Regions from separate parts of the Clostridium sp. JNZ X4-2 genome, predicted to be linked through region 2. Evidence: riboswitches for the same ligand, from Rfam matches in the RefSeq annotation. Region 2 holds a riboswitch; each other region holds the start of a gene.
The links. A riboswitch is a leader RNA that binds a small molecule or an ion and turns the genes downstream of it on or off. The one in region 2 is predicted to bind S-adenosylmethionine.
Positions count from the first base shown of each region.

Region 1 (7,788 bases), 1.0 Mb from region 2:
ATAACGCACTTCAAGTTAAAAAGAGCAGTAACGCAAATGCCAAGCAGGAAACTTCAAAAGAAGTGTCAAGTTCAGTAAGTACAGTATTTCAAAAACCAGTAGAAGGAGTTATTGCAAGGGGGTTTTCAGAGGATCCGGTGTATTGGGATTCTACGGCAACTTATAGACCAAATTTAGGTTATGATATACAGACTGATTTGGGGAAACCGGTATTTGCAGCAATGGATGGAAAGGTAGAAGAAGTAAATACTGCAACACAAGATGGAGTAGAGATTATTTTAGATCATCAAAATGGATTGAAAACTGTTTATTCCAATTTGGATCCAAATGTTAAGGTCAGTGCAGGTCAAACGGTAAAAAAGGGAGCAGTTATAGGAATAGTGGGTAAGAGCACCCTGAGATCAGCCTATGAAAAATATGGGAATCATTTGCATTTTGCCGTCTTAAAGGGAAAGGAATTTGTTGATCCAGGCAAATATATAAAATATTAATATTCAGCCATTTCTCTGGGTACTATAGAGAAATGGCCCATATATAATGAATTTTAAAATATAAAAGGGCATATTTATATATGAGGGACAAGTTACAGATTAAAAGATTTCTTTGAATAGAAAAATACATGTAAGCATTTACATATATATGGTTTTGATTATTAACTGATATTTGTATAAAGAACAGCTGTAAAAAGTAAACGGAAAATCCAGAAAAAGTTTTGATATAAAAAATGGTATAAGAAATAAAGGAGTTGAATGAATTTGAAAGATTATATTGAAGAGAGAGTTTTAGAGGTTGCCAAATATATAATAGGTTCTAAAGCTACCATAAGAAAAACTGCCAAAGTTTTTGGAGTGAGCAAAAGCACCATACACAAAGATATGACCGAAAGATTGCCTAAGATAAATCCACAGGTTGCACAAGAGGCTAAGAGTATATTGAATTATAATAAGGCAGAAAGACACATAAGAGGTGGAGAGGCCACTAAAATGAAATATAAAGCTATTGAAGGTTAAAAACATTCCCATTATAATTAGAATATGATATGATAATAAATAGTAAATAAATTTACGTTTTTATTACGAAAAGCAAGTTGGATTAGGAGTGAAAAAAGGGATGTTTTTTAATATAGGAACTGATATGGGAATAGATTTAGGTACGGCTACAGTGCTTGTGTATATTAAGGGCAAAGGTGTAATATTAAAAGAACCTTCGGTTGTTGCCATAGATAAAAGTAAAAACAGAGTACTGGCAGTGGGAGAAGAAGCATGGCAGATGATAGGCAGAACGCCGGGTAACATTGTTGCCATTCGACCATTAAAAGATGGAGTTATATCTGATTACGATGTAACAGAGAAGATGTTAAAGTATTTTATAGAAAAAGCTTGTGGAAAAAAAAGAATGTCAGCACCGCGGATAGTTATTTGTATTCCCTGTGAGGCTACTGAGGTTGAAAAAAGAGCTGTAATTGATGCAGCTAAAAATGCAGGCGCAAAGAAGGTGTTTTTAATTGAAGAGCCCCTGGCTGCAGCTATAGGAGCTGGAATCGATATAACTAGGGCAAGTGGAAGCATGGTAATAGACATAGGTGGCGGAACTACTGATGTGGCCATAATTTCACTGGGGGGAATAGTAGTAAGATCCTCAATTAAAGTGGCAGGAGACAAGTTTGATGAAGCCATAATGAAATATATTAGGAAAGAACATAAATTGATGATTGGAGAGAGGACTTCGGAAGACTTAAAGATAAATATAGGTTCTGCATTTAACAAAGATGAAGAAACAAGTATGGAAATAAGAGGGAGAGATCTAATCACAGGACTTCCCAAGAATATGGAAGTATCATCTAAAGAAATGAGAATAGCATTGAAGGAGACTGTAAATTCCATAGCAGATACGGCTAGGGCGGTATTGGAAAAAACTCCTCCAGAATTATCTGCTGACATAGCTGAAAAAGGTATTGTTATGACTGGAGGAGGGGCCTTGCTAAACGGATTAGGTGATTTAATACAGGAGGTAACTCATGTACCTGTTTATGTAGCTGAAGATCCGGTATCCTGTGTAGCTTTAGGTACAGGAAAGGTTCTTGAGTATTTGGACAAAATGGAAGTCATTTTTACTGGTGATGATATAACCTTAATAGATTGAAAATGTTTTATTGGTGTTAAAAAATTTGTCTATATATCTACAATAAGATATTATTATAATAGAGATAATATGAATGAATTAGTGAATAAAGTATTACTTCAGCCATATTTAAAATTAGATTCAAACGTATATTGCTGGTATTGCTGAATATATCCTCATTGCCATTTGAATCAACTATGCCTATTATTGAGGAGTCTCCTACATTGGGAAGAGATTTTCCCACTCCTTTGCCGGGATGAACAGGAAAGTCTCTTGCCTGTATTTCTCCAATGGTTTTGGAATCTCCTAAACAGGCATCAATACCTATAATGTTGCTATGGGGATGAAGCAATTTTATTTCATTTAGTCTACTTTCAATGTTTAAAGCATGTATGGGCTCTGAAATTGTACCATAAACCGGCAGGGGAAAGTGCTTGCACTTTAGCAGGGTACCTACTAAAGGGCCAAGACAGTCCCCTATATATCTATCTGTACCTATACATACGATGATGGTATCCTTGTTGATGTGATCTTTTAAAAAATAGGCTAAATCGTAATATGCCAGTGGATTCTTATAGTTGGATTTTACTTTATTCAATATATTTCACCTTCTTTATGTGTATGCAGTGCCTATGGATAGTATCCAAAGAGAATACTATATATAATTTATATGATGGAATTATGTAAATTATTATGTCTAAATCACAGGTATGTGATTTCTGAAGGAATAACGAGATACATGAAGAAATAAACATTTAACATTAGATTTTAATGTAATATGAAATTTGAAAATAATTGCACAAAAATGTATACTAAACTACGTTAAACGCCTTTATGTTCTATTTTAGTGTACTTATATGAAATAAATAAGCTGGCATAGCTCAGCAGGTAGAGCAACTGACTTGTAATCAGTAGGTCGTGGGTTCGAAGCCTACTGCCAGCACCAAATGTGGAGGAATTCCCGAGTGGCCAAAGGGGGCAGACTGTAAATCTGTTGTCAGTGACTTCGATGGTTCGAATCCATCTTCCTCCACCAAATATTGGGGGCGCATAGCTCAGCTGGGAGAGCATCTGCCTTACAAGCAGAGGGTCACAGGTTCGAGCCCTGTTGTGCCCACCACATTATAACAAAATAAGCTGGCATAGCTCAGCAGGTAGAGCAACTGACTTGTAATCAGTAGGTCGTGGGTTCGAAGCCTACTGCCAGCACCAAATGCGGAGGAATTCCCGAGTGGCCAAAGGGGGCAGACTGTAAATCTGTTGTCAGTGACTTCGATGGTTCGAATCCATCTTCCTCCACCATAAAAAGCACTGTTAGGGTGTTTTTTATTTTATTAAAATTTTTATAATTGTTGTAAATCAATAATATAGACTCTTATCCAGAGAGGCGGAGGGAAAAAGGCCCGATGAAACCCGGCAACCAGTAGAAGTTTTGCCAAGGTGCCAATTCCTGCAAGTTAATTTTGCAAGATAAGAGAGCAGTTAATTATTTAACCTCTTCTTATTTGAAGAGGTTTTTATTTTTTATACAGTATGGAGGTATTGAAAATGAAAAAATTATTTACGTCTGAGTCAGTTACAGAAGGTCATCCAGATAAAATGTGCGATCAAATTTCAGATGCAATTCTGGATGCCATATTAAAACAAGACCCGTATGGAAGAGTAGCATGTGAAACTGCTACTACTACAGGTATGATTTTGGTTATGGGAGAGATATCAACTAAATGCTATGTAGATATTTCTAAAATAGTTAGGAAAACTGTAAAGGAAATAGGATACACCAGAGCCAAATATGGATTTGATTGTGATACCTGCTCAGTGCTGAGCTCAATTGATGAACAATCATCAGATATAGCTATGGGAGTCAATCAATCCCTGGAAGCCAAAAAAGGACAGATGGAGGAAACAGATGCCATAGGAGCAGGAGATCAAGGTATGATGTTTGGATTTGCCACTAATGAAACTCCGGAATATATGCCTATGCCCATAAGTTTGGCTCATAAGCTGGCAAAAAGACTGGCACAGGTTAGAAAGGATGGAACTTTAAGGTACTTGAGACCAGACGGAAAAACTCAGGTGACTATAGAATATGATGATAATAAACCCATTAGAGTTGATACTATAGTTGTATCTGCACAGCATGATGAACTGGTAACTAAAGAACAAATTGAAAGTGATATAATTGAACATGTTATAAAGCCTGTTGTGTCACAGAAGTTTCTGGATGAAAATACCAAATACTTCATAAATCCAACAGGTAGATTTGTAGTTGGCGGACCTCAGGGAGACTCTGGTCTTACAGGAAGAAAGATAATAGTGGACACCTATGGCGGATATGGAAGACATGGTGGTGGAGCATTTTCAGGGAAGGATCCAACCAAGGTGGATAGATCAGCTGCTTATGCTGCAAGATGGGTGGCAAAAAATCTGGTAGCTGCTGGTGTTGCAGATAAGTTGGAAATACAGCTTGCATATGCTATAGGTGTGGCAAAACCCGTATCTATAACTATTGATACTTTCAACACTGGAAAAGTATCAGAAGAGAAAATAGTTAATATAGTAGAGAAGGTATTTGATTTAAGACCAGCTGTTATAATAAGGGACTTGGATTTGAGAAGGCCAATATACAGACAGGTTGCAGCTTATGGGCATTTTGGAAGAACCGATATAGATTTACCCTGGGAAAAATTGAATAAGGTTGATGATATAAAAAAATATATCTAGAATTGTAGAAGCTCTGTATGTAAATTTACAGAGCTTTTTTTAAGCTAAACTTATGTGCTATAATTATATTCAAAGATATAGATTTTATATGTTTGTTAAAGTGGGAGAGAGCTTATGCAGGATTTACAGGGAATTGTAGAAGATATAATATTTCAAAATAAAGACAATGGATATGTAGTTGCTAAGATGAAAAAAAAAGAAGATACAGTAACTATAGTGGGATGCATACCTTATATAACAGAAGGACAAAACTTGAAGGTTTTAGGAGAATGGGTATTACATCCTCACTTCGGGCGCCAGTTTAAGGTCCAGGTTTGTGAAGAAATAGTACCTGATACTGCTATGGGTATAGAAAGGTATTTATCCTCGGGAATTATATCTGGTATAGGACCTGTTACTGCCAGAAAAATAGTTAAAAAATTTGGAGAAGATACTCTTCATGTGCTGGATGACAACATAAACAGACTGAGGGAAATAGAAGGTATAGGAGAAAAAAAGATAGCTTTAATAGCAGAATCTTATTCCAGACAAAATGAAATAAGAAATGTAATGATATTTTTACAAACTTATGGAGTGACTCCAAACCAATGTGTAAAAATACACAAAAAATTTGGAGCTGATTCAATACGCAAAGTAAAAGAAAACCCATATATCCTTACGGAAGAAATAGGAGGCATAGGATTCAAAACAGCGGACAGAATAGCAAGGAGCCTTGGAATAGAAAGAAACTCCCCCTTTAGAATACAAAGTGGAATAAGATATGTGGTAAATCAGTTCTGCACTTTGGGGAATACTTATATGCCCATAGATAAACTTATTAAAGAAGGAGAAGGCATACTTGGAGTAACTAAAGCGGAGTTAGAAGAAAATATATATGAAAACTCTATAAATGGGAAGATAAAGCTGGAGCAATATGATGACAATCTCTGTGTATTTCCAATGACATATTATTATTGTGAATTAAGTGTAACCAAAAAAATTTTAACCCTTGCTTTCAGTGATTACAAGGACATAGGTTTTGATGTGGATGAAGAAATTAAAAATTTTGAAGACAAAAATCATATTGAATTTGCACCTTCTCAGAAAGATGCTATTAGGGGAGCAGTAAAAAATGGTGTAGAAATAATAACAGGTGGGCCAGGCACAGGCAAAACCACCATAATCAATTGTATAATTCAATTATTTGAAAAGGCAAATTACAAGGTACTTATGGGAGCGCCTACTGGCAGGGCGGCCAAAAGAATGTCAGAAGCTACTGAAAGAGAAGCAAAAACCATACATAGATTACTGGAGATGGGGGTGGAGAATGATAAAGAAGCCATGTTTTTCTCAAGAGGAGAGGAATCACCCCTTCAATGTGATGTGGTAATTATAGATGAAGCTTCCATGATAGATATAATGCTTATGAATAATTTATTAAGGGCCATTTCAGTTGGGACCAGACTTATAATAGTAGGAGATGCACAGCAGCTTCCTTCAGTGGGACCGGGAAATGTACTCCGGGATTTTATAGATAGTAATTGTATTAAAGTAGTTAGGTTGAAGGAAATATTTAGGCAGTCAAAAGAAAGCATGATTATAGTAAATGCCCATAAGATAAATTCAGGAGAAATGCCTATCTTGAATAAAAGACTCAAGGATTTTTATTTTATAAGGTGTAAAAAACCTTCAGATATATTGGATACAGTGATAAGCCTGATTAACAGAAGATTGCCAAACTTCAATAAAAACTGGAACAAAATGCAGCACATTCAAATATTATCTCCAATGAGAAAAGGTATTTTGGGAGTGTCCAATTTAAATGCTGAACTTCAGGAGGTTTTGAATCCTAAAATCCCTGAAAAAAAGGAGAAAAAGATTGGAAATACTATTTTTAGATTAGGTGACAAGGTAATGCAGATTAAAAATGATTATACTTTAAAGTGGACCGAAATTTCAGAAGAAAACTCAGAAGAAGGCATGGGAATTTTTAATGGAGATTTTGGATGCATTGACCATATAGATGAAGAAAAAAATACAGTAACGGTTGTATTTGATGAAGGCAGGAGGGTTGTTTACGATAACATGCATTTAGATGAACTGGATTTGTCCTATGCAATAACCATACATAAAAGTCAAGGAAGTGAATTTCCGGTAATTATTTTACCTGTATTTATGGGTCCGCCTTTACTTATGAACAGAAACTTATTGTATACAGCTATAACCAGAGCAAAGCAGATGGTAGTATTGGTAGGAGATTTGAAAGCCTTGAATTTTATGATAAATAATAATAAAAGCTTTGAAAGATATTCATTATTAAAACACAGAATAATGGATATAATGGAGAGTGAAACAAATGTTGTTGTGGAATAAGATGAATTTTATTCATAAGATTAAGGAAATAGAAAAAGAAATAGTGAAATGGGATAGCATTGGAGAAAAATTTTTAAATGTTATTTCTGTCCCATACAATTCCTCTAAGGTTTTTATGGACATTATTATCACATATATTAAACAAAATAGAAATGTAATTTATATTACAGACGAAAATCCTGATAACATTGACATAATAAAAAATATAAAGAAATATACAAGTTTTAGAAATTATGCTTACTTAAGAAATGCAGAAAATAATGTGAATTGTATATTTAAAATATGCAGCTTTCAAAATGCTTTAAGATTAAAAGAAAAGTTTCAGCTGGTTATATACGATGATATAAATAGTTTTTCTATGTATAACAGTTATGAAATAATTTACTTAGTTGACAGATTAATCTATAAGCAGAGCAAGGTAATTGTATATTCAATACAAAATATACTTAAGAATAGAAGGGAATTGTTTTTTCCCATTGCAGAAGAAGGTCCTATAGTAGAGCCTAGAACTATACTTACCAGATTTGACATGAATAAAGATATACCATTTGTAGTATATGACTACTTGAAGTGGTCCTTAAGTCAGGGAAG
Region 1 covers NZ_CM142685.1:3,243,091-3,250,878, reverse strand. The annotation lists gene ACYUJ6_RS15645 (peptidoglycan DD-metalloendopeptidase family protein) at 1-491, shown strand, start outside; gene spoIIID (sporulation transcriptional regulator SpoIIID) at 756-1,010, shown strand; gene mreB (rod shape-determining protein MreB) at 1,111-2,142, shown strand; gene yyaC (spore protease YyaC) at 2,180-2,719, opposite strand; tRNA gene ACYUJ6_RS15625 (tRNA-Thr) at 2,992-3,067, shown strand; tRNA gene ACYUJ6_RS15620 (tRNA-Tyr) at 3,073-3,157, shown strand; tRNA gene ACYUJ6_RS15615 (tRNA-Val) at 3,166-3,241, shown strand; tRNA gene ACYUJ6_RS15610 (tRNA-Thr) at 3,258-3,333, shown strand; tRNA gene ACYUJ6_RS15605 (tRNA-Tyr) at 3,339-3,423, shown strand; SAM riboswitch class I at 3,494-3,598, shown strand; gene metK (methionine adenosyltransferase) at 3,670-4,845, shown strand; gene recD2 (SF1B family DNA helicase RecD2) at 4,960-7,197, shown strand; gene ACYUJ6_RS15590 (hypothetical protein) at 7,181-7,788, shown strand, end outside.
Region 1: it holds a riboswitch for S-adenosylmethionine, as region 2 does, so the genes downstream of both, metK (methionine adenosyltransferase) here and ACYUJ6_RS10715 (amino acid permease) in region 2, are expected to answer to the same signal.

Region 2 (7,788 bases):
ATCAAGTTTCTCCCAGGGCAAATCTATATCGGTTCTTCCAAAATGTCCATAAGCCGCTGTTTTCTTGTATATGGGTCTTCTCAGATCCAAATCTCTTATGATAGCTGCTGGTCTTAAATCAAACAGCTTATTTATAATTTCTATTATCTTCTCTTCAATGATTTTCTCCGTACCAAAGGTATCCACACTTATAGATACCGGTCTTGCCACACCTATTGCATAGGCAATTTCAACTTCTATTTTGTCTGCCACACCTGCGGCCACTAAATTTTTTGCTATCCATCTTGCTGCATATGCTCCTGATCTGTCAACTTTCGTAGGATCTTTTCCTGAAAAAGCTCCTCCCCCATGCCTTCCGTATCCACCGTAGGTATCAACTATTATTTTTCTTCCTGTAAGTCCTGAATCAGCCTCTGGACCTCCTTTTACAAATCTTCCTGTAGGATTAACAATATATTTTGTACTAAAGTCTATAAATTTTTCAGGTATTACTTTTTTTATAACCTCATCTATTATGTCCTTTTCAATTTGTTCGTGTCCTATGCCTTCTTCATGCTGGGAGGATATCAAAACTGTATCCACCCTTATAGGCTTTTCACCTTCGTATTCTACTGTAACCTGAGTTTTTCCATCCGGCCCAAGATAAGGAATAATTCCATTTTTTCTTACCTGGGCAAGTTTCCTTGAAAGTTTATGGGCTAATGATATGGGAAGTGGCATGTACTCTGGAGTTTCATTGGTGGCAAATCCAAACACCATTCCCTGATCTCCCGCACCAATTGCCTCAATAGTATCTTTTTCTCCTCGTTTGGCCTCCAGAGATTCATTTACCCCCAGGGCAATATCTGAAGATTGTTCATCTATGGAGGTTATAACAGCACAATTGCTGGCATCAAACCCAAATCTGGAATTATTGTACCCTATATCGCTGATAGTTTGTCTAACTATTTTAGGTATATCCACATAAGCTTTAGTTGATATTTCACCTACTAAAAGCACTAATCCAGTATTTACAACTGTTTCACAAGCCACTCTTCCATACTTATCCTGTTCAATGACTGCATCTAGAACTGCATCAGATATTTGGTCGCAAATCTTATCAGGATGTCCTTCTGTTACTGATTCCGATGTAAATAATCTACTCACTTTAAACCCTCCAATTTATTTAAATATTTTTTATGCATAACTCTAATACGAACTTAAAATGAAATTTTTTAAGAGTCTCTTATCTTCTTACTGCAAAACAACTTATATAAAATTACAAGTGCCAGTACCCATACCGGTATGACATAAAGAGCCACCCTGGTGGCAGGTAAAAATCCCAATGAAACAACAATGGCCAACAGATATATTATAGTAATATAGGATGATATAGGACACAGCGGCATTTTAAATTTGATTTTCTCACCTGCTGCAGATTTTTCCTTTCGAAACTTCAGCTGGGTTATTAGAATGGTTCCCCAGGCAGTCAGAATAGCTATAGTTGTCACTGAAGAAATATATCCAAAAACCTTTCCTGGAACAAAATAATTCAATATTACAGCAATTACTGCTACTCCTGTGCTGAAAAGTATTCCTACATAGGGTACTCCGGATTTATTCACTTTACCAAATACCTTTGGTGCATTATTATTCAGAGCCAAACTATAAAGCATCCTGCCATCCACATACAGAGCACTATTCATACCTGAAAGAGCTGCCGTTAAAATAACAAAATTTATAACTGATGCAGCTGCAGGAATTCCAACTTTGGAAAATACAAGTACAAAAGGACTTCCATCTATTCCAATTTTGTTCCATGGATAAAGCGCCAGCATTACAGTAATAGACCCTACATAAAAAATAAGTATACGCCAAAACACATCGTTTATTGCCTTGGGTATTGATTTCTGAGGTTCTTCTGCTTCACCGGCAGTTATACCAATAAGTTCCACACCTCCAAAAGCAAAGGTTACAAAAACAAAACATAAAATAAATCCCTTAAATCCATTGGCAAAAAATCCACTATTATCCCATATATTAGACAATCCAACAGAATGTCCAGCATTATTAAATCCTAAAAATATAATCAATATTCCAAAAATAATCATGCATATGATAGCAACTACCTTTACAAGGGCAAACCAGAATTCAAACTCACCGTAAGCTTTAACACCAATTAAATTAATTGCAATCAGTATTAATAAAAATATTAGGGCAGTAAGCCATTTTGGAAATTCAGGCAGCCAAAACTGAATGTAAATTCCCATTGCTGTAAGTTCAGCCATAACAGTAGCTGTACATTGAAACCAATAAGTCCAGCCCGAAAAGAATCCTGCAAAAGGCCCCAGATAACGAGTTGCATAAGCACTAAATGATCCTGAATTAGGCTGGTCTACAGCTAATTCCCCCAATGCCCTCATAATCAAGAAAATAAATAAACCACCTATTAAGTAGGCTAAAATAATAGCAGGTCCACCTGTTTTAATAGCATCAGCAGATCCATAAAATAAGCCTACTCCTATAGCACCGCCAATAGCAATCATCTGTATATGACGATTCTTTAAATCCTTTTTTAATGGCTGTTGTTCTAAATTTTTGCTCATTTCATACCTCCATAAAAAACTAATATAAAAACTTCCTACTTGAGAAAACATAGGAAGTTACATTTTATGTTTCTCATCTTTCAGGACTTACCTGCTGGAATTAGCACCATTGATTATATAATGCATAATCAGGTTGCCGGGTATCATAGGGCCAGTCCCTCCACCTCTCTTGATAAGAACTATCATATTTAATTTTAAATTTGAAGTCAAAATAAAAAACTTCCTGCTGAGAAACCGCAGGAAGTTATATTTCCTCTGTTTCTCATCTTTCAGGTTTTCACCTGTTGGATTTAGCACCGTTGGGTATATAATACATACCAGGTTGCCGGGTATCATAGGGCCAATCCCTCCACCTCTCTTGATAAGAAATTTTATATTTTGATCTACAAACATCAAACTGATTATATTTACTATATAATTTTTAAGCTCTCTTGTCAATACATATTAAAATAATAATCTCAATATTGTCAGCATCATTTGTCAGTTATCCCTTAATCATACAAACTTTTACTGAAGTATCTGTCTCCCCTGTCCGGAAATACAGTAACTATATTACCTCTATCTATAGTTTCAGCCAGTTTTAATGCTGCCGAAAGAGCTGCTCCTGAGGAAGATCCCACTATTAATCCTTCTCTTCTTGCAAGTTCCCTAACTGCGGAAAAAGCTTCATCATCATTTACTTTTATAACTTTATCCACTAAGTCCAAATCCATAGTATCCGGCAGGAAATCATTCCCTATGCCTTCAATGGCATAACCGTGTTCTTCAGTACCTCCACCAAGAGTAGAACCTTCCGGATCAGCCAGTATAGCTTTTATATGGCTGTTCTTTTCCTTTAAATATTTTGCTATACCCGTAAAAGTTCCCCCGCTGCCTGCCCCGGCAACAAAATAATCTATTTTCCCCTTCAGCTGTTCATATATTTCAGGACCTGTTGTAATATAATGAGCCTTGGGATTATCTGCATTTTCAAATTGCCCCAATGATATGGAATTGGGTATTTCATTTAAAAGTTCCCTGGATTTTTCTATAGCTCCCCTCATTCCGCTTTCCTCAGGAGTATGAACTATTTCTGCCCCAAGTGCTTTCATAAGCACCTGCTTTTCTATTGAAAACTTTTCTGGAACTGCAAATATTACCTTATATCCTCTATTTAATGCTCCTAGTGCAATTCCAAGCCCAGTATTTCCAGCTGTAGCCTCTATTATTGTATATCCTTTCTTTAATTTTCCCCTTTTTTCAGCCTGCTTTATCATATAATCGCCAATTCTATCCTTTACACTGCCTCCTGGATTAAAATTTTCAAGCTTTGCATATATATTGACTCCATCTTTTAAATCAAATTTATTTATTTTTAGTATAGGTGTTTCTCCTATCATTTCTTTAATATCATCAAAAACTTTCATATAAGATTCCTCCATCTAATACTTGTTAAATTCATTTATTATTTTTCAAATTCCGGAATTTTGAAAAACAAAAAACCTTCTGCCTCTTTACAGAGGCAGAAGGTTACTTCCGCGGTTCCACTCTGTTTAATAATATAAATCGTAAAAATAACAAACAAAATACGATAAATAAAATAAAACTTTTATTGGTACAATCATACCTCAACATTTTAACGGTTGTATCCGCTGAAATCTACTTCAATTCAATTCAGTGCTCCAAGATGCACTTCAATTACTCTCCGCTAAAATTTCCTTGCACCTAATGGAAATTTTCTCTAAATAGCATCCTGTAATTTACTCTTCTTATCATTGCAATTTTTAATAACCTCATAATACTACATAAATATAATTTAATCAAGTATTATTTTGCATTTTAAATAATTTCAACTTTATATATTATAAAATATCACTGACCTTTAAATTCTCCGATATTATAAGTTCCGGCTCAGTATCTTTAACAACTTGCTCTACTGTAAGTCCTTGTGCTATTTCTTCCAGAAGCAGTCCCTCATCTGTAACCTTTATTACAGCTTCATCAGTAATAATTAAGTTCACTGCTTTAACTGCCGAAATAGGCATGGAACATTTTCTCTTGATTTTAGATGACCCATCTTTGGCTTTATGTGTCATGGCAACCACTACCTTTTTAGTACCTACCAGTATGTCCATAGCTCCTCCCACTCCAGGTATATATTTATCATTTCCACATGGCACTGCCCAATTGGCTATATTTCCTTCTGAATCTACCTCTAAAGCACCTAATATGGTTATATCTACATGTCCACCTCTTAAAATCAGAAAAGCTGTATCTAAATTAGCAATGGAACAACCGGGCAGTGCATTTATTGGTCCTCCGCTTGCACCGCAAAAAAATGGACTGTCCTCATTTTCTTTTACATCTGTTCCAAAATTCAAGACCCCGTTTTCAGACTGCAGCATAACATTTATTCCCTTTTCAATATAGTTGGCTGCTAAAGTTGGAATACCAAATCCAAGGTTTACTACCATTCCATCCTTTAATTCTCTGGCAGCTCTTTTTGCTATCTTATTTTTTATATTCATTTGAAATTCCCCCCCGCTTTTAAGTTGTCCAATTAAATATAGATTATTGTAGTCTACTCCATACCTTTCTCATCTTACTCTGACATTCTTCATAACTGTATCCTACACATATTGCATCATTAAAAATTCCCGGCGTTTGAACTATCTCCGGTTTGATTTCACCGGCTTCAACTATTTCTTCAACTTCCACAATAGTTATATCTGCCGCTGCTGCCATCAGCGGGCTGGCAGTAGGTGCACCGCTATAAACAAGATTTCCCATTTTATCTGCCTTTTGAGCTTTTATTATAGCTACATCTGCCTTTAAAGGAGTTTCCAATAAGTATTCCCTGCCATCTACTTCTATCTTCTTTTTACCTTTTTCAAGCAAGGTTCCCAGTCCTGTAGGTGTCAGCACTCCACCTAATCCAGCAGCAGCACACCTTATCTTCTCAATTAGGCTGCCCATAGGATAATACTCCACTTCTATTTTGTTATCCATATATTGTTTTACAGCAGTAGGATTGGTTCCTATATGAGAACCTATAAACTTTTTTACAAGCCCATGATCAAACAGCAGTCCTATATCAAATCCTCCTCCTGGAAAAGAATTTGTTGAACATATAAGTGTCAAATCACTTATATTAAGTTCTACCAATTTATCAACAGCCATCAATGGTGTATTGCTTCCAAGAAATCCCCCAATCATAATGGTTGAGCCATTTTTAACATATTTCTTTATTGCTTCCTCCATATCTAAAAATTGCGGCATATTATATTCCCCCTTATAAAATAAACAGCCCAAAATCAAACTAGTGTAATATGATTACACTATATTATTTTATTGTAAACGACTACTGCTTGTCAATATCTTATATCTGCTGATTTCTAAAATGAATCTTGTTTAGTTATAATAATTAACCTAAGATTAAAAAGTCACTTTTATCATAAAATATGATAAAAGCGACTTTTATTAATTATTTCCATATTAATTTGGATAATTCAGCCTTTCATCCGGGATATCTGTCAAAACTTCTTTGAGAAATTTATCTGCCCAGTATTTCGCCATAGGAAGATTCATGTCCAAATAATTTCCACAGTCTTTTGGATCAGCTCCAGGTATATCTCCTTGAAAATTTAATATGAACTTATACATCTCCACCAGCAAATCCACAATATCCTTTGACTCATAGTCTCCATGCAAAATCAGATAAAATCCCGTTCTGCACCCCATGGGTCCAAAATATACGGTTTTATCTCCATAAATACTGTGATTTCTCAAAAAAGTTGCTCCTAAATGCTCAATGGTATGAACTTCCGCTGTATTCATAACAGGTTCATCATTAGGGCTTGTCATTCTTATATCAAATGTGGTTAGAACTACCTCTCCATATTTATCTTTTCTGGAAACATAAACACCTGGTATCAGTTTTAAATGATTGACAGTGAAACTTGAAATTTTATCCATGTAATATCGCCTCCTGTAGCATTTATTATACATCATGTTCAACCTGTAATCAATTATTCAGTTTTACCCTAATGTCCGAATACAACAGCTATTTCAAAGCCGGCTCTACATGTATAATTGCATATTTTATTTTAAATTCACTGCTCAGCATGCTTTCTATCTTTTCCGTAATACTATGACTTTCAAGTACGGTCAATTTGGAGCTGACGCCTATTACGATATCAAGTAAAATGTTGTTTCCATGTACCCTGGCCTTTACATCCCTGACACTGTCTACGCCTTCAACTTGATTTATTTTTCCAATTATCTTATCCAGCTGCCTGCTGTCAAAACCATCAGTTAAACTTTGGGCGGACTCCTTGAAAATTCCCATTCCTGTTTTTATTATCAGTATTCCCACTATTACTGCTGCCAGTGGATCTATCCAGGGAAAACCAAACTGCGATGCTATAATTCCACAGGCAGCCCCAAGGCTGACCCAGGCATCTGAAAGATTGTCCTTTGCAGCAGCCATAAGTGCCATACTCTTAATTTTAACTGCCACTTTCCTGTTATACCTGTACACTACATATACCAATACAGTACATACAATGGAAACCAATGCAGATATCATATCCGGTGCCTTGGCCTTGAAAAATATAGTGGAGTACACTGCATTGTAAAAAACCTCTGCTCCTACAGCTATCATTATCAAAGAAGCAACCAGGGTAGATACCGTCTGTGCTCTCAAATGTCCATAGGCATGATCCTCATCGGCAGGTTTTCTGGATATTTTAAGTCCTATAACAATGGCTAGGGAAGCTATTATATCCGTGGAATTATTAATGCCATCCGCGAAAAGAGCTCTGGAGTGAAAAAAATATCCTATACTGAGCTTAAATAAAGATAAAAACACATATACTATAACATTTACCTTAGTTCTCTTTTCTGCAATTTTAAGATCTTTATAATCCTCTTCCATCTATTCTCTCCTATAAAACCTACATTTTTGAAGCATTGCTCCACTCCACTGCCTTTATTATATTTAAAAGTGTCCTGTTTACTGGAGTATCTACTCCATATTTTTCTCCCAGTCTGCATACAGTTCCTGCAAATATATCGACTTCAGTTTTTCTGCCATATTCAATATCCTGACACATTGAAGTATTGCTGCGGGGAGGCATGGAAGCAAGTACCTTATTCCATTTTTCAATATCCCCTCCGCTTAAATTTATGCCGATTTTTTTGGATAACCTTACCACTTCCCACA
Region 2 covers NZ_CM142685.1:2,235,504-2,243,291, forward strand. The annotation lists gene metK (methionine adenosyltransferase) at 1-1,146, opposite strand, end outside; gene ACYUJ6_RS10715 (amino acid permease) at 1,215-2,585, opposite strand; SAM riboswitch class I at 2,656-2,764, opposite strand; SAM riboswitch class I at 2,845-2,953, opposite strand; gene ACYUJ6_RS10720 (PLP-dependent cysteine synthase family protein) at 3,077-3,991, opposite strand; gene ACYUJ6_RS10725 (3-oxoacid CoA-transferase subunit B) at 4,427-5,092, opposite strand; gene ACYUJ6_RS10730 (CoA transferase subunit A) at 5,136-5,843, opposite strand; gene ACYUJ6_RS10735 (S-ribosylhomocysteine lyase) at 6,060-6,539, opposite strand; gene ACYUJ6_RS10740 (cation diffusion facilitator family transporter) at 6,628-7,500, opposite strand; gene ACYUJ6_RS10745 (ketopantoate reductase family protein) at 7,520-7,788, opposite strand, start outside.

Region 3 (7,788 bases), 180 kb from region 2:
CACACTTATAATAGGTACTGTATCCGATCTGGATTCACTATCAAGCATCAATGATTCACAGGATACACTGGATCTGGAGTTTACTGCATTTTTTGTGGAACTTAAAAGACCTCTGTAGATGGAAACCCCTCCATCTTTAGATATTGACTTTGAATTCACCACAGATGTGGTATTTGGTGCTGCATGCACTACCTTAGAACCTGTATCCAGATATTGTCCCGCACCTGCAAAAGTTATTCCTGTAAAATCACATCTTGCCCCTTCTCCTCTTAGTATGCTCATGGGATACAACATGGATACTTTGGAACCAAAAGAACCTGTTACCCATTCTATGTGACCATTTTTATCTACTGCCGCCCTTTTAGTATTTAAATTGTACATATTTCTTGACCAGTTTTCTATAGTGCTGTATTTTAGTGAAGCTCCCTCTCTTATATAACACTCAACACATCCTGCATGCAGATTGTTTACATAGTATTTAGGTGCTGAACAACCTTCTATATAATGAATTTTTGCTCCCTTTTCAACCACTATAAGCGTATGTTCGAATTGACCTGCCCCAGGGGCGTTTAATCTAAAATAAGATTGAATTGGTATTTCAACTTGAACTCCCTCTGGAACATACACAAAAGAACCGCCGGACCAGACTGCTCCATGAAGTGCTGCAAACTTATGGTCTGTTGGAGGTACAAGTTTCATAAAAAGCGGCTTTACAAGTTCTCCATAATCTCTTATTGCCGTCTCCATATCCATGTACAAAACACCTTGTTTTTTTAGTTCTTCACTTACATTGTGATAAACAACTTCTGAATCATATTGTGCTCCAACTCCCGCCAGTGATTCGTGCTCTGCCTTAGGTATTCCAAGCAAGTCAAATGTTTTCTTTATATCCCTTGGTACGTCCTTCCAGTCATGCTTCATATTGGTATCCGGTCTTACATAAGTAACTATGTTATTCATATCCAGATCCGTTAAGTCAGGTCCCCAGGATGGCATTGACATATTATTGTAAATATCCAGAGATTTAAGTCTAAATTCTCTCATCCAATCAGGATCATTTTTCTCCTGGGATATTTCTTCTATTATTTTTTTTGTAAGACCTGATCCGGTTTTATAACTGGATTTATCTTCATTTTTTATATCATAAATACTTCTTTTTACATCTTCTATATGAGTTTTATCTTTTTCCAATAAAAACACCTCTCTTCCAAGACAATCCGCTAAACCAGTGCCTTAAACTTGTCATATCCATTTTTCTCTATTTCTTCAGCCAAGGATGCATCACCGGTCTTAACTATTCTGCCGTCCACAAGTATATGAACATAGTCCGGTTTTAAATGTTCCAAAATACTGTCATGATGTGTAATTATAAGTATGGAATTATCTTTTGTCCTAAGTCTGCTTACTCCTTCTGATACTATTCTAACTGCATCTACATCAAGTCCTGAATCTGTTTCATCAAGCATGGCAAGTTTAGGTTCAAGTACTGCCATCTGAAGTATTTCGTTTTTTTTCTTTTCCCCGCCTGAAAATCCCACATTTAAATATCTCTGTGCATAATTTTCATCTATTTTTAAAAGTTTCAGTTTTTCTTTTAAAGCTCTTTTAAATGCCAATATGCCACTTCTTTCTCCCGTAACAGCAGCTTTTGCACTTCGCAGAAAATTTTCAACAGTTATTCCCTGTATTTCTTCTGGATATTGAAAAGACATAAATATCCCGCGTCTTGCCCTTTCATCTACTTTTAAATCATTTATTTTCTCCTCTTCAAATACTATATCTCCTGCTGATATAACATATTTAGGATGACCCATTATAGTATTTACAAGAGTGGACTTTCCTGCTCCATTGGGACCCATTATAGCATGAACTTCACCTTTCCCGATTTGTAAATTAAGTCCTTTTAATATCTCCTTATCTTCAACTTTTGTTCTTAGATTGTTTATTTCCAGTAACTTTTTTCCCATTATACCTCTCCTTTATATCCGAGTATTTGAGTCATGTTTAATTTTAAAAATCAGCTACAATATAAATGAGTAATTTAGATAAGATAGAATATCCGACTTAAATACTCAACATTGTACCTGATTACATTTTACTATTTATTTAAAGGATAATCAATAATGAAAATATGCATTTTATATTTTTCTCTAAAAGTTTTTATTTTCTGATAATAACTTAAGCTAATTTAAAGTATCCCAATTTCTATTCCTTAGGTAATTAAACAAATCCCCCATTTATTTAAGTCTTATTTTTTCCTTTGTCTCTACCTGAATTACTATGCCGTCTTGAATAACTAAAGTTATTGAACCATAGCTTATGCTTTTTAATGATTGCAGTATTTCCTTAATGTACTGCTCTGAGATCTGGTTTTTTTTCCGTATAATTTTTGCCTCCATTTTTATATTACCCCCTTTTATAATAATTTATCCAATGGCTGCCATTGCTGACACCCCCATCTTTTTCAAGATGAAGTATGACAAGTACTTGCTGTGCCTCTGGATTTATTCTTCCCCTAAAGGATAACGTATTCTAAGTGCTAAAGACGCTAAGAATACTATTAATAAGGTTCGGTATAAAAGCATTCCTTATGGGCAAACTCCACCGTACCTAAAAATAACTTGATAAACTAAAAAATCCTCTTCAGATGAAGAGGATTAACTTATATGGCAATAAATATAAAAGATTTGCATTAAAGTTTTACCTTTACCTCATCTTCCAGAACTATGTTCTGATGGACTTAGCACCTTACATGTAATACTAACATGGGTTGCTGAAACTTCATCGGGCCATTCCCTAAGTTTCTCTTGATAAGGATCAATATTAAATTATTGTTTTTAATTATACCGTATAATGTTTCTAGGGTCAATTAATTTTTTAATTAAACTGCATTTAATTATTTATAACTTTCCAATATATTGCTATATATATCTTCTGTCAGTGTCAATCCGCCATTATAGCCTACATAAGTCCTATTAAGTACCAACCTGTGCATCACTGGCAAGGATATATTTATTCCAAAACCTTTTAATTCTGATACTATATCCCTATCCCAGGAACTTCCCAAAATCAATGGTGTATAATTACCATGATTATATTTTCTTAACCCCTCATGTATTTTACCTCCATCAGTTTCAAATATTACTTTAGAAGATATATTCCGGGACAAATGTTGAAATTCATACTCTATTTTTTCCCTATATTCTTCTGGAGCATCATCTGTAATATATTGTTCTCCCGGAACAATTCCAAGTTCATTTACTAAAAATTTACTGATTCCAAGTGCATAAAAGGAGTCTGTTATATTAAAAAATTTATCTGCCATATCATATCTAAATTCTATGAAAAAATCCAGTGATCTTTCAATATAATAATAAAATCTTTTTTCCTCCCTGCTTATAAAAGCTTCCACCCTTTTTTTATCTAATTGTGAAAATTCTGCTACAGTCCTTAGAAATTTACTGGTTTCCCTTGCTCCTATAGGTAACACTGGATAATGCAGATAAGGAGTACCATATTTTTCATTTAACAGTTTGGCTGTATTTAATCCTACCCAGGGAGAAAGGACTAAATTAAACTGGGCATTGGGAATTGTTTTCCATTCATCTACACCATTGGACTCCGTTCCAAAAAGTATGTTGACTTTAAGACCTATTGACTGGAGCAATTTTTTTATTTCCGCCAAATTACCCGTCCAAAAGGAATCCTGATATGGAACTACGGACCAAACATTTACAAGACCCTTCTCCACTTTTGGTTTTCTCTCACCTATAAACTGATCTATAATGGCTTCAACTACCAATTCATGCCCTTTGAAATTGCTTCCTTTAAATCCGCCTGTTTCTGCATAAACTATAGGAATCCCTTTACTTTTATATTCACTTACCACCTGACCTACATCATCCCCTATTATATCTGCAGTACATCCTGTTAAAACCACAAACAGATCACCCTTTAAAACCTTTAGAGATCCATCTATTACCTGTCTTAACCTGTGTTCTCCTCCAAACACCACTTCTCTCTCCGTTGTATTAGTACAAGGTACGGCACTTCCTCCCGAATACCCTATGCCCTGATATCCTGATGCAGCACTGAGACCATCATGAAGTTTAATTCCACATCCCGGCCCGGAGTGTAATATGGGTATGGCCCTTTTAATAGCCAGTACTGACTGCTGTGCTCCCAATGCACAATAGTGCCTGGGCTGTTCTATTATTTCAGTTGTTTTAGTCACTATGACCACCTCCCAAAAAGCTATAAGGATCCTGTTTCAGCCACCAATCAGTATAGGGCAATTCACAGTGTGCAGCAATATTCTTCACAAATTCCTTAGATGCCAGTACATCCACTATTTTATTTCCATAATTTATCAGGCCTTCATATCCTAAGCCAAACTGCTCATCCCCCATCAAAAATGTGGGTATTCCCAATTTAGGTCCCCAGGAAGACATTCCTCCATGACGTGCCACCAATAAATCTGGTTTTAATCTATTCAATATATTTACCAATTCAAAAGGCTGTTTATTGCAGATATTAAAATTTTTCACATCTCCATAATTTTCAACAACATACCCTAAGCTGTCGCTTTTGGGATCCATATTGTCATAACAGGGATCATGGTGAAATATAGCCGCACCTACTACTTCCATATGGAGATCTTTAAGAAGAGCTATTAAACTGTGCCCATGAGCTGCTCCAGCTGTGACATATACTCTTTTTCCCTTTAATTTGCTCCTAAGCTCTTCAAGCTCATGGGCAATTTTGTCTTTTTGGGACTTTATAAGTTTCTCAACTTCTTTTTCTCTATGAGTAACTTTACCAAGTTCCCTAAACCACATATCAGCACCTTTAATACCATAGGCTGGCGGAGCTTTAACTTCAGGCACGCCATATTCCTGTTCCAATCCAGCTGCCAAATATGTCCCCAGTGTAGGACATATTTGTACTGTAGCTGCAGCTTCAGATATTCCTTCCAGTTGAGCTATAGTTGAAAAAGGTACAATGTAATTGGGCTTTAACCCTATTTGTTCAAATAAATCCGTAAATATATCACTTCCCCAAAAATTAATTACATTTACCATATCTTCTCTTCTTTTAACTGGTGGTTTGACTATTTTCCGCAGGATACCATGGTATGCAGCATCAAAACCTGTTGTCCAAATTCTGGATCTAAATCCTTCACAGGCCACAAATACTACAGGTATACCCAATTTTTTTTCTGCTTCATCAGTTACCTCCTCTACATCATCTCCAATAATTCCAGATGCACAGGAAGTAGTTACAAAAATTGCTTTAGGTTTAAATCTTTTGTAAGCTTCTTCTATGGTCTTTTCCAGTTTGAAGATTCCACCATATACCATATCTTTTTCCTTCAAATTGGTATTTAACAGCCTTGCATTTTTTAAAGGCAGTTTCCTCTTTCTCTGTCCTACTCTATTTGTAAAATTATAATCCTGGAAGTCAGCTGAACACCCTATTGGAGCATGGTTTATTACTACTGCATCCTGTATCATAACCAATTGGCATAATGCATTTCCCGAACTGCACCCCAGGCATTGGCTAAAACTTCTTCTCTTTTCACATAACTTCCCACTTTTGGATTTACTGCATAATTCCTTAGCACTTCCGCCAAATCCCGTAATTGAACCCAACCTGGATTCTCTTATTTCAACTTCCGGAGATTTTATATTAATACTCAACCTTATACCTCCCCCTTAAAAAGCCGGCACTACTGCAACCCCGTATTTTTTCTTTATAAAATTTCTCACGTCCTCTGAATTAAGTTTTTTTACTATTTCTTTTATTTCCTTCTTATTTTCATCGCCTTTTCTCACTACAATAAGATTGGCATAGGGTGATTTGCTGTCCTCTCTAAATAATGCTTTATTAGGATCCATTTTTGCCTCAAGCACAAGATTTGTATTTATTATGGAACCATCTACATCCGGCAGTACCCTAGGAAGCTGAGCTGCATCAACTTCTATAAACTGTAGATTTTTAGGATTATCTACAATATCCGAAGGTGTAGCACTATAGTTAGCTATTCCAGATTTTAATTTAATTAACCCCTGCTCCTGAAGAAGTTCCAAAGCCCTGTATTCATTGGATGGGTTATTAGGTATTGCAATTTTGGCACCACTTTTGAGCTCATTTTTAGACTTGATTTTATTAGAATAAAAACCTATTGGCTCCACATGAACTTTTCCAGCTACTGCAAAATTATATCCTTTTTCTTTAGCTACAGACTCCAGATAAGGCAGGTGCTGGAAATAATTCGCATCTATCTGTTTTTCCTGCAAAGCTGGATTCAATTGATCCTCATCATCCAGTACTACAACATCCAAATTTATTCCTTCTTTTGCCAGAGCGGGTTTTATGTGGTTCAATATTTCCGCATGGGGCACTGCTGCAGCTCCTATCTTCACTGTAACACTCTTGCTCTTATGGCTTGAACTGCTTGTACTCTTTGAATCAGCACCGCTTCCACAGCCTGAAAACAATCCTACAACCAACACCAGTATCAATGATATTACACTTTTCTTTTTCATATTAATTCATCTCCCTTAAAATAATCAATCAAATTTATATCTTTTTTTATTTACATATCTGGAAATATGATCTCCTGAAAATTGTATAAATTGTACCAGAAAAATTAATAGTATAACTGTAGCCGCCATAATGTCTTTACGAAATCTCTCATAACCAAAACGTATTGCCAGGCTTCCCAATCCTCCTGCTCCTATAGCACCAGCCACGGCAGTAAATTCAATAATGGATATAATTGAAATCGTAATCCCCCTTATAAGTGAGGGCAGTGCTTCTGGTATTAAAACTTTTAATATAATCTGAAATGGTTTTGCTCCTACAGCCAAAGCTGCTTCAATTTTTCCCCATTCTACTTCTTCTATTGATGTTTCAATAATTCTAGCTAAAAAAGGTGCTATTCCTATGGATATTGGAACAATAGCCGCCTTCATACCCAGGGTAGTTTCTACTATCAATCTGGCTAATGGCAACAAGACCACAATTAATATTATAGAAGGAAGGGATCTTATTGCATTTACTATAGCAGCCAATACTTTATTTAATTTTTCATGCTCTAAAATATGTCCTTTTTTAGTAACAACCAGAATAATTCCAAGGGGCAGCCCGATGAGCAGTGCTATGCAGCCAGCTATAATTACCATTTCTATGGTTTCCGACAATCCTTTTAGAATCAGCATTTTAAAATCATCAGTCATATTACCTCACCTCCAGGATAATTGGAACTCACACTGAGACTTCTCATTATTTTAACAAACTTTTTAGCAGTATCACTTTTAGGATTTAAAAATACTGAATTTGTGCTTCCTGTTTCCACAATCTTACCTTCTTCAATTACTGCCATATTATTGCATATATATTTAATAACATCCAACTCATGGGTTATAAGCAGAATAGTTAAATTAAGTTTTTTATTTATATCCCTTAAAAGCTCCAATATGGAATAAGTAGTCTGAGGATCTAATGCAGAAGTAGCTTCATCACTTAATAACACATCTGGTTTATTGGCCAGTGCCCTGGCTATACCCACTCTCTGTTTCTGACCTCCGCTTAATTGGGCAGGATAAGAATCCACCTTGTCACTCAGCTCTACTAAACTCAATATTTCATGCACTCTGTTTTTTATCTTTTGTTCAGGATAACCGGATATCTTTAGAGGAAAAGCTACGTTCTTATATACAGTCATTGAATCAAACAAGTTAAAATCTTGAAATATTATTCCAATTTTTTTTCTAGCTTCTCTAA
Region 3 covers NZ_CM142685.1:2,419,934-2,427,721, forward strand. The annotation lists gene sufB (Fe-S cluster assembly protein SufB) at 1-1,191, opposite strand, end outside; gene sufC (Fe-S cluster assembly ATPase SufC) at 1,221-1,967, opposite strand; gene ACYUJ6_RS11615 (DUF2292 domain-containing protein) at 2,238-2,399, opposite strand; SAM riboswitch class I at 2,709-2,817, opposite strand; gene ACYUJ6_RS11620 (nitrogenase component 1) at 2,897-4,234, opposite strand; gene ACYUJ6_RS11625 (nitrogenase component 1) at 4,227-5,699, opposite strand; gene ACYUJ6_RS11630 (MetQ/NlpA family ABC transporter substrate-binding protein) at 5,715-6,548, opposite strand; gene ACYUJ6_RS11635 (methionine ABC transporter permease) at 6,573-7,241, opposite strand; gene ACYUJ6_RS11640 (methionine ABC transporter ATP-binding protein) at 7,238-7,788, opposite strand, start outside.
Region 3: it holds a riboswitch for S-adenosylmethionine, as region 2 does, so the genes downstream of both, ACYUJ6_RS11615 (DUF2292 domain-containing protein) here and ACYUJ6_RS10715 (amino acid permease) in region 2, are expected to answer to the same signal.